2 regions of the Dactylosporangium sp. McL0621 genome follow, and region 2 is predicted to be linked to the other one. Evidence: riboswitches for the same ligand, from Rfam matches in the RefSeq annotation. Region 2 holds a riboswitch; the other holds the start of a gene.
The links. Region 2 has a riboswitch for cyclic di-AMP ahead of ACPPVO_RS44680 (C39 family peptidase). Riboswitches for the same ligand answer to the same signal wherever they lie in the genome.
Positions count from the first base shown of each region.

Region 1: another riboswitch for cyclic di-AMP. It lies ahead of ACPPVO_RS00420 (NlpC/P60 family protein); the one in region 2 lies ahead of ACPPVO_RS44680 (C39 family peptidase).

Region 1 is NZ_CP188259.1:88,922-94,236, forward strand. It holds gene ACPPVO_RS00405 (pyridoxamine 5'-phosphate oxidase family protein) at 1-465, opposite strand, end outside; gene ACPPVO_RS00410 (MarR family winged helix-turn-helix transcriptional regulator) at 533-1,018, shown strand; gene dcd (dCTP deaminase) at 999-1,577, shown strand; gene ACPPVO_RS00420 (NlpC/P60 family protein) at 1,621-2,619, opposite strand; cyclic di-AMP (ydaO/yuaA leader) riboswitch at 2,631-2,765, opposite strand; gene ACPPVO_RS00425 (LamG-like jellyroll fold domain-containing protein) at 2,874-3,737, opposite strand; gene ACPPVO_RS00430 (class I SAM-dependent DNA methyltransferase) at 3,827-4,459, shown strand; gene ACPPVO_RS00435 (beta-propeller fold lactonase family protein) at 4,468-5,315, opposite strand, start outside.
Region 2 is NZ_CP188259.1:9,392,885-9,398,199, forward strand. It holds gene ACPPVO_RS44675 (CASTOR/POLLUX-related putative ion channel) at 1-1,636, shown strand, start outside; gene ACPPVO_RS44680 (C39 family peptidase) at 1,778-2,506, opposite strand; cyclic di-AMP (ydaO/yuaA leader) riboswitch at 2,510-2,657, opposite strand; gene ACPPVO_RS44685 (cytochrome P450) at 2,997-4,355, shown strand; gene ACPPVO_RS44690 (hypothetical protein) at 4,513-5,315, shown strand, end outside.

The DNA.
Region 1 (5,315 bases), 3.4 Mb from region 2:
CCTTGCTCTCGGTACGTGGCCCGGGCGGTCCTTCCACACGGTGCGGGTCGACGTCGTCGGGGTGTCGTAGTGCACGTACATGGCCAGGTCGACCGATAGTTCGTAGAGCTTCCAGTCTATGCCCGGGGCCGCGTGCATCAGGCGGGCCAAGCCGGCGGTGCGCACGTCGTCCGTTACCGGGGTGGCGCGGCCCGAGAGGTAGGCCTCGTCGGCGGAGTCGTCCGACGGGAAGCTGTGCAGGGAGTAGCGGCCGTCGCGGTCCAGGTCGTGGCGCTTCGGGGAGGCCAGGACGAAGCAGAACAGGCCTTCGTCGGTGATGACGGGGGACACGGGGTGGATGCGGGGGCCGCCGTCGGGGCGGACGGTTGCCAGGTAGCCCAGGCCCGGGCCGTACTGGCAGACGAGCGTGCGAATGGACGCCGCCAGTGCGGGGTCGGCGGCGGCGAAGTCAGCCCACGATGCCATGCCTCCAAAAGTACTCGAACACCTGTACGATCGTTGCCGTTTTCCCCGAACGGGGGAAACTGAAGCGGTGACGGGTGCCGACGATCTCATCGACCTCCTGCGGCGCTTCAACGTCGAGGCGGACCGGTTTGTCGACGTGTTCGCGCGCGGGCACGGGCTGCACCGCACGGACATGAACGCGATTGCGCACATCTGGCGCGCGGCCGAGGACCGTACGCCGCTGACGCCCGGGGAGCTCGCTCGGCGGCTATCGCTCAGCCCCGCGGCCACCACGGCGCTCCTCGTGCGGCTCGAGCGCGCCGGGCACGTCGAGCGGCGGCCCGATCCCGAGGACCGGCGGCGGCTGCACCTGCACATTCAGCCCAAGGCCCAGGCGCTGGCGCACGAGTTTTTCGCGCCTCTGGGGGTACACATGCGGGAAGCTTTTTCGCACTTCACCACCGAAGAGATCGAGATCTCGGCGGAAGTGCTGCAAAGGGCGCTCACCGCGACCACCAGGGCGGCCGACGAAGCGAACCCCGTAACCTCAGAGGGTGCTGCTATCCGACCGTGACCTCAACAAGGAGCTCGAAGGCGGCCAGCTGCGCCTCGAGCCTTTCGATCCGGCGCTCGTGCAGCCGTCCAGCATCGACGTGCGGCTCGACCGGTGGTTCCGGGTGTTCAACAACCATCTGTACACGCACATCGACCCGGCCATCCAGCAGGACGATCTCACGTCGATGGTCGAGGTGGACGACGGCGAATCCTTCGTGCTGCACCCGGGGGAGTTCGTGCTCGCGTCCACGCTCGAGGTGATCACGCTGGGCGACCAGCTCGCCGGGCGGCTCGAGGGCAAGTCGAGTCTCGGGCGGCTCGGGCTGCTGACGCACTCGACCGCCGGCTTCGTCGACCCCGGGTTCTCCGGGCACGTGACGCTGGAGCTGTCCAACGTGGCCAACCTGCCGATCCGCCTGTGGCCGGGCATGAAGATCGGGCAGCTGTGCATCTTCCGGCTGTCCTCGCCGTCCGAGCACCCCTACGGCTCGGCGGTGTACGGGTCGCGGTACCAGGGCCAGCGCGGACCGACGCCGAGCCGCTCCTGGCAGAACTGGCGGACCTGGCCGACCAAGTGATGAAACACGAAGGGCGGGCCCGCAGGCCCGCCCTTCGTCAAAGTCACGCCACCCGGCCGTACCCGGATATCGGCTCAGAATCGATCTTCTTCATCTGCACGGGCTGGCTCGAGTTCGGTGCGTGCACCATCCAGCCGTTGCCGACGTACAGCCCGACGTGGTGTTTGTCGGAGTAGAAGAAGACGAGGTCACCGGCCTTGAGGTCGGACCGCGCCACGCGCTTGGTGTCCTCGTACTGCCACATCGTGTAGTGCCGCAGGTAGGTGACACCGACCTGCTTCCACGAGTACATCGTCAGGCCCGAGCAGTCGAACGTGTTCGGCCCCTCGGTCGCCCAGACGTACTTCTTGCCGATCTGCTTGCATGCGACCTGGGCGGCCTTGCTGCCCGGCGAGCCGTCGTACTGCTGCGGGCACGCGACCGGCGCGAGCGAGCCGGTGCCGGCCGCGCTGCCGTACGCCTGCATGCGCATGTCCTGCAGGGTCTTGATGTCGGCGTTGACCTGCGTCTCCTGCTTCGCCAGCGCGGCCTCCTGCTCGGCCTGCTGCGCGATGAGCTGGTCGATGGGGCCCTTCTGGGCGTCGTACTGCTGCTTGGCGACGAGAACGTCCTTGATCCGCGACTGCTCGTCCTTGGCCACCATGTTGAGCAACGTCATCTGGTCGACGAACGTGTCCGGCGACCCCGTGGTGAGCATGGCGTCGAGCTTCGAGACCCGCCCGTTCTTGTACTGCAGGACCGCGAACGCGCTCACCTTGTCGAAGGCGGCGTCCACCTGGGCCTTGAGCGGGGCGATCTGGTCCTCGAGCTGCTTCTGCTTGGTCTTGTTGGCGGCGAGCTCGAGCTTGAGCTTGTTGTGCTGCTCGATGACCGGCTCGATCTGGTTCCACTTCTCGTCGATCTGCTTCTCGACCTCGCCCGGCGAGGGGTCCGCGTGCGCGAGGCCCGTGATGCCGAGGGCGAGGGACAGACCGCCAAGGGTGGCGACGAGGAGCCGCAGCAGACGGGAGGGCCGCCTCGACCACCTCAGATGGGTCTCCACCGAGGAGTTACTCCTTCTTCCTGGCCGCCTACCGGGTTAGCTGACGGGTTCGGGCGGGAAGGTCGCCCTACCGCGCAATCGCGCGGATTCACCCCGATGGAACACGTGGGTCCCCGGCTCGAAATTCGACTCGACGGTGCCGCCTGGCGCACCCGGGTGGGGCGCGGACATCCAGCCGACCGGAATTCACGTTAAGGGCGCACCGTTCCCAGGTTCAAGTCGGAGCGCGATTGTTGTCCGATTTGTCCCTAAGGTCAGGCGATTCGAGTGACGAACACATCATCGATTGCGCCCACGAACTGATCGTTGTTCGCGCTGGTTCCCTTGCCGCCAATACACAACGGGTCGTCGTTCGCTATCGACAGTGACGGCGGTACCGCGGTGCGTCCCGCCTCGGCGCCGTCCACGACCACCGTGAGCAGGGAGTTACCGCGCGAACACGCGATCCGGTGCCACCGCCCGTCGGCGATGGACCGCGCCGCGACGGCCACGAAAATTGCGCTCGAACCAGTGCCGACAATCACACAACTGGGCTGTCCGGCCTCGCCGTCGACCTGCAGTTTGAACTGACTGTCACCGACCGAGAACCCTTTCTGGACCACATTGGCGCCTTTGGAAGTCTCATTCGGCTGAACCAGGACGGTGGCCCCGTACGTAATGGATCCGCGGCCCGGATTGAGAAATCCGGCCGGACCGCTCTGCACGATGGCCCGGGCGCAACTCTCCGCACCGTAATGCTCACACCGCGGCGGAAAGCGCACCGCAAGTCCGCCGTCGTGGGCGACGGCGGAGAGCTGCCCGCCGCCCGCGCGCCGCGCCCGCAGGCCGAGCCGCCCCGCCGCGTCGGTGACCGGCTCGCCGAGGCCGCCGTCGAAGGTGTACCGGATGCCGGCCTCGCTCCCGTGGGCCGCCGTCGCGTTCGAGGCCGGCCCCACTCCCGGCGCGCTGCCCATGCCGGGGCCGGGCACGAACGGGCCGGGCCGGGCGGACGTGCCGGGCCGGGTGGAGAGGTCGGCCCGCTCGTCCGACGGGGCCGCCACCCAGCGAACCGCGAGCCCGGCCACCACGACGAGACCGGCGAGCAGAGCACACAACAACAACCGTCGGCGGCGGCGCATAACCGCACATGATGCCGCGAATGCCGTGATCCGCGCAGTCACTCGGACGGCTACGTTTCAAAGGGCCGGTCCGGCTAAGGTTGCCGCTCGTGGCCCCCGAGGATTGGCGCAACGACACGCGAGCGTCCTACGACACCGTCGCGACCAGCTACGCGGACCTGGTCCGGGATGCGCTGACGAACGACGCGTACCTGCGGGCGACCCTCGACCTGTTCGCGGCGCTGCTGCCGCCGGGCGCCCGCGTGGCCGACGTGGGGTGCGGGCCGGGCCATGTCACGGCGTACCTGCACGCGGCCGGCGTGGACGCCTTCGGCATCGACCTGTCCCCGGCGATGGTCGACCTGGCCCGTACGACGCACCCGGCCCTCGCCTTCGAGGTCGGCGACATGACCGGACTCGACCTGCCGGCGGCCTCGCTCGACGGCGTGATCGCCTTCTGGTCCCTGATCCACATCCCGGACGACCTGGTGCCGCAGGTGCTGGCCCACTTCCATCGGGTCCTGCGCCCCGGCGGCCGGCTGCTGCTGGGCTTCCACGTGGGCGACGCGCACCGGCTGAAGACCGAGGGCTACGGCGGCCACCCGATGCGCGTCCACGTCCATCTCCGCCCGCCGGCCAAGGTGACGGCCTGGCTGGAGGAGGCCGGTTTCACGGTCGAGGCCCAGCACCTGCTGGACCTCGCCGCGAAGACCCCGGGCGCCGCTGTCTTCGCCCGTCGGTAGAGCTTTTCCTACAGTCCGGTGAACGCTTCCCAGACCGAGGCCACGGGGCGGTTGGCGATCAGCGGCGACCGGCCGCCGTTCTCCGCCGTCACGTAGAGGTTGTTGGCGTTGGCGCGGATGCTGACGGTGCTGTTCCAGCCGGCCGACAGGTAGAACTTCTCCCACGCGCCGACGGCGGTGCGGTTGGCGATGAGCGGCGCGTTGCCGCCGTTCTCCGCGGTCACGAAGCGCTGGTTGGCGTGCGAGAAGAAGGCGACGTACCCGTCCCCGGCCTCGATCTCGTCGAACGTCTCCCACGGGCCGGGCGCGCCACGGTTGGCGATGAGCGGCGCGTTGCCGCCGTTCTCCGCCGTCACGTAGTTGTAGTTGGCCTGCGCGTCGATCGATATGTTGGTGGTCCTCGTCGCGTAGAACTGCTCCCACGGGCCGATCGCGGCACGGTCGGCGGTGAGCGGGCCGGAGCCGTTGTTGCCGCTGACGTACCGGTTGTTGGACACCGACAGCAGGCTGAACGACCCGTTCGCCCCGGCGATGACCTTGAAGCGGGACCCGTCGTCGCGCGCCGCGCCGTTCGCGGTCAGCTTGCCGGCCGGGTCGACGGTGAGGTACCTGCCGTTGACGCCGGCCCGGAACACCACCGCGCCACCGCCCACATCGACCTGGAACAGCGTCTCCCACGCCCCGGCCACGGTCCGGTTGCCGACCAGCGGGTCCGCGCCGGCCGTCTCGGCCGAGACGTACCGCAGGTTGCTGGCCGACAGCATCGAGAAGATGCGGGTGATGGGCTGCACCGAGATCTGCTGCTTGGCGGTCGCCTTCACGTTCAGGTCGTCGGTCACCGTCAGGGTCACGGTGT
Region 2 (5,315 bases):
GCACTGGGAGTTCGTGGCCGTCGCGTTCCTCATCACCATCGGCGGCATCTTCATCGTCACGGCGTTCATCGGCGTGCTGACCACCGGCCTCGACGCCAAGCTGCAGGAGCTGCGCAAGGGCCGCTCGATCGTGCTCGAGACCGGTCACACGGTGATCCTCGGCTGGTCCGACCAGGTGTTCACGGTCATCGGCGAGCTCGTCGAGGCCAACGGCAACAAGCGACGAGCCTGTGTGGCCGTACTCGCCGACAAGGACAAGGTCGAGATGGAGGACGAGATCCGGGCCAAGGTCGGCGACCTGCGCAGCACGAGCGTCGTGTGCCGCACCGGCGACCCGCTCGACCCGGACGACATCGCGCTGGTGAACATCGCCGAGGCGCGGTCCGTCATCATCCTCACCGGCTCGGGGCACGACCGCGACGCGCACCTCGTCAAGATGCTGCTGTCCGTCACGAAGGCCGAGAACCGGTGCACGATCGTCGGCAGCGTCGCCGAGCAGTCGAACATGCCGGCCGCGCGCCTGGCCGGCGGTCCGGCCGCGTACCTCATCGACGCCACCAGCGTCGCCGCCCGCCTGATCGTGCAGACGTGCCTGCAGTCGGGGCTGTCCGTCGTCTACACCGACCTGCTGGACTTCGGCGGCGACGAGATCTACGTGCGGCACGAGCCGAGCCTGGCCGGGCAGCCGTACTCCACCGCGCTGCACTCGTACCGCACCTCGGCGATCTTCGGCGTGCGCCAGGGCAACGGGACCGTGCTGCTGAACCCGCCGGGCGACTACCGCATCGCCGACGGCGACCACCTGCTCGCCATCTCCGCCGACGACGACACCGTCGTGATGGCGCCGCCCGCGCCGATCCACCATGAGCTGATCGTGGCCGGCCCCGATCCCGTGCCGGCGCCGAAGCGGGCCCTCATCCTCGGCTGGAACCAGCGGGCCGTCGGGGTCGTCCAGCAGCTCGACCAGTACCTGACGGCCGGCTCGGAGGTCGTCGTCGTGGCGCGCCACCACGACGTGTCGCTGAGCCTGAAGCGGCTCGCGGCCGAGGTGCGGAACCTGTCGCTGAGCCTCACCGAGGACGACAGCGCCGACCGGGCCGTGCTCGAGTCGCTCGGCATCGACGACTTCGACCACGTCATCGCGCTGTGCTACGACGACGTCGACCGGCAGGTCGCCGACTCGCGGACCCTCGTGACGCTGCTGCACCTGCGCGACATGGAGCAGAAGCTCGACGGGAAGTTCTCGATTGTCAGCGAGATGGGCGACGACCGCAACCGCCAGCTGGCCCAGGTCACCCAGGCCGACGACTTCATCGTCAGCGACAAGCTGCTGAGCCTGATGACGACCCAGGTCTCGGAGAACCCGCACCTCGCCGACGTGTTCGGCCGGCTGTTCGACGCCGGGGGCAGCGAGATCTACCTGAAGCCCGCCGAGCTGTACGTCCGCGCCGGCCACCCGCTCAACTTCCAGACGGTGCTGGAGGCGGCCCGCTTGCGCGGCGAGTCGGCGGTCGGCTACCGGCTGGCCGCGAACGCGCAGGCCGCGCCCGCGTACGGGATCGTGCTCAACCCGGACAAGGCGGCGAGCGTGACGTTCGCCCCGGACGACCGGGTGATCGTCCTGGCCAAGGACTGAACGCCGAGAACCCTGTACACCGTCGGGCCGGTCATCGCCCTGGTCCGGGCGGGAACCAGCAACCTGCCCCGCCGACCTGGCCTGACCGTGAGCGGCGGCAACAATGCTCCCCGGCCCGTTGCCGCCGCCCACGGAGGTGGTTCAGGCCACGTAGCCGCGCGCCGCGGCCCAGTTGGCCAGGGTGTCCGTGGACATCCAGTACGTGCGCGGGCCGAACATGCCCGACGGGTCGGCGATGAGCACGGCGCGGCCGTGGTCGCGGTAGCCGACCAGGGAGATGTAGTGTCCGCCGGGGAACTCGTGGTAGGTGCCGGCCTGGTCGGTGGCGCCGCCCACGATGTTGGCGACCAGGGCCCGGCCGGTGCTCAGCGCACGGACGGCGTCGTACTGCAGCTCGCGCGCCTCGCCGGCCGAGGCGCGCTGGCCGGCGATGAAGCGGGCCTGGTACACCTCCTTGCCCAGAACGCCGTTCATTGCCCTGGTCACGTCGGCGACCGAGTTGGTGCCGTTCACCGTGGTGCCGAGGCGAGCGGCGACGTCGTTCTGCGACAGGTCGGCGCCCACCGACGTCAGCGCGATGCGGGTCGAGGCCGGCCCGCAGTAGTAGAAGTTGGGCTGGAACTGGAAGTCGAAGTTGACCGTGTTCTCGGCCGGCGCGGTGTCCAGCAGGTCGGGGGCCGGCGGCGTGGTCGCCTTCGGCTGTGCGGGCGTCGCGGTGCTCAGCGCCGCGGTCCCGACGGGGTGCGCATCGGCCGGCGCGGCGCCCCCGTTGAGCAGCGCCGCGGTCGCCACGGAGACCACCATCAGCGAGGCGGTCCCGAGCAGTGCGGGGATCGGGCGGCGAAGCAGCGCGGTGAAGCGTTGGTGCATCGAGGCTCCTTCCGATGCCGTCTACCGGGTTAGCTGACGGATTCGGGCGGGAAGCACGCCCTACCACGACCTACGCGAGGAGGCCGACGGATTCACCCCGGGACTGCTTGGGTCCCCGGTTCGCAACAATGCGACTCGACGGGTCCGGGCCGGCGCCATCTGGCGATGGCAAACGACCAGCTCAGACACGTGGACATTACTGGGCGGTACATCCACCGGCCCACCCCGTCCGCCCCACCCCACCCCTCCTACAAATGCAGGCCCTCGCGTGCTCGTCACCTTCCCGCCGGCCCACTACCGCGCTGCGCGCGGGGTCGACGGCGAACACCATGGACAGCCCGACGTCCAGGCCCGCGATCTCCAGCACGGCCGCCGTCGGAGCCCACGGATCGACGGTAGTCGAGGGGCCCGCGGGCGGGACATGGTGGTTGACACGATGGCCGCCCGGAACCAGGCTGGGTGGAACGAGGATGCCATCGCGAGGTGAGCCATGACGGCCCGGCCTACGGAACCCCGCACCGCCGGCCCCCGTCCGCTGGCGCAGCTGCGCCGCGAGGACCGCGGCCTGCCCTGGCTCGGCCAGATCTTCGACTACCAGCGCGACCCGATCCGGCTCTACCGGCGCCACTGGGAGCACTACGGCCCGGTCGCGCCGTCGTACCTGCTCGGCCAGGACACGGTGATGCTGCTCGGCCCCGACGCCTGCGGCGAGGCGCTGCAGAACCGGGACAAGGCGTTCGCCAACGAGCCGGCCTGGTCGCAGCTGGTGGGTCCGTTCTTCCACCGTGGCCTGATGCTCATCGACTTCGACGAGCACCGCGGGCATCGGCGGATCATGCAGGAGGCGTTCACCCGGCCGCGGCTGGTCGGCTACACCCGCCGGCTGCACCCCGCCATCGAGCGTGGCATGGCGAACTGGGAGGCCGGGCGGGAGTTCCGGGCGTACCGCCGCCTCAAGCAACTGACCCTCGACATCGCCGCCGATCTGTTCATGGGCGGGGCCCGCGACACCGGCCCGGCCGAGATGGAGCGGGTCAACCGGGCGTTCATCGCCTGCGTGCAGGCCGCCGCCGGGATCGTCCGGGCCGACGTGCCGTTCACGCGCTGGGGCCGGGCGTACCGCGGCCGGAAGGTGCTCGAGCAGTTCCTGCGGGGGTACCTGCCCGTCAAGCGGGCCGAGGCGACCGACGACATCTTCTCGGTGCTCTGTCACATCGAGACGGAGGACGGCGACCGCTTCTCCGACGACGACGTCGTCAACCACATGATCTTCCTGATGATGGCGGCCCACGACACGTCGACAATCACCATCTCCACGATGCTGCAGTACCTCGGGCAGCACCCCGAGTGGCAGGAGCGCTGCCGGGCCGAGGCGCTGGCCCTCGGACCGGCGCCGGAGATGGCCGAGCTGGAGTCGCTCGTCTCGATCGACCTGGTCATGCGCGAGGCCCTGCGCCTGCGCGCACCGGTGCCGGTCCTGGTCCGCTACACCGTCAAGGACACCGTCGTGCAGGGCGTCCGCATCCCGGCGCGCACACTCTGCATGCTCGGCCTCCAGTTCACCCACCTGATGGACGACTACTGGAGCAACCCGGCGGCGTTCGACCCGGAGCGCTTCGCGCCCGAGCGCCGCGAGGACCGCGCGCACCGCTTCGCGTGGGAGCCCTTCGGCGGCGGCGTGCACAAGTGCATCGGCCTGTACTTCGCCGGCCTGGAGGTCAAGGCGATCATGCACCGGCTGCTGCGCGGATACCACTGGAGCGTCGACCCCGGCTACGTCGCGCCGCTGGACCACCACTCGCTGCCGTTCCCCAAGGACGGGCAGCCCATCGCCCTGTTCCGGAACTAGGCAAACCGCACGCCGGTTCCGAACCGTCGCGGCGCTGCCGGGCGGTTCCGCCTTCACGGAACGGGTGGCCCGAGTCGGGCGCCACGCGAGCCGTTCAACCGAGCCGCGGACCCGGGCGCCGTCGGAGAATCGGTCGTACGCGTCGGCAGGAGGCGTCATGCGAAGACTGGCCACGATGGCGGCGGCCCTCACGATCGCCGCAGCGCAGACGTTACCTGTGCCCGCCCTGTATGCCTGGGCCGGCACCGGCACCGGCGTCAGCGTCACCGGCACGACGACCGTGAGCGCGACGGCGGCCGGCGACCCGGCCGACGCGGAGAGCATCCAGGCCGTCATGACGCCCGACGCGCGGTACGTCGCGTTCACCTCCTGGGCGACGAACCTGCGGCCCGACCTCCCGCTGCCGAGCGACCCCGGCAACGGGAACACCCTCTACGCGCAGGTCTACCTCGCCGACCGGCAGCAGCACACGGTCGACGTCGTGAGCCGCGCGAGCGACGGCGCGCCGGCCAACCAGGGCGGGTTCCTGATCGGCCTGTCGGCGGACGCTCGCTTCGTGCTGTTCGACTCCGCCTCGACCAACCTCGTCCCCGGCCGGCCCGTCGTCGTCAGCACCTGCAGCTGCGGCTTCCGCGACCTCTTCCTGCGCGACCGGCAGACCGGCACGACGACGCTTGTCACCCTGCCCAGCCTGTACAGCGCCGTCGCCTACGTGCGGGTCGGCATCAGCGACGACGGCAACATCATCGCGTACAGCGGCCTGGTAAGCCTTCCCACGCAGGGCAGCTACCCGACGCAGACCGCGTACGTCCTCAACCGCGCGACGGGCCGGACCGTGCAGCTGTCGCCGCCGGCGTCGTCGTCCGTGAGCTTCCCGACCGTCAGCCAGGACGGCCACTACGTCATCTACAACTCGAGCACCGGGCTGTACCGCTACGACACCGTCGCCGACCGGACCGA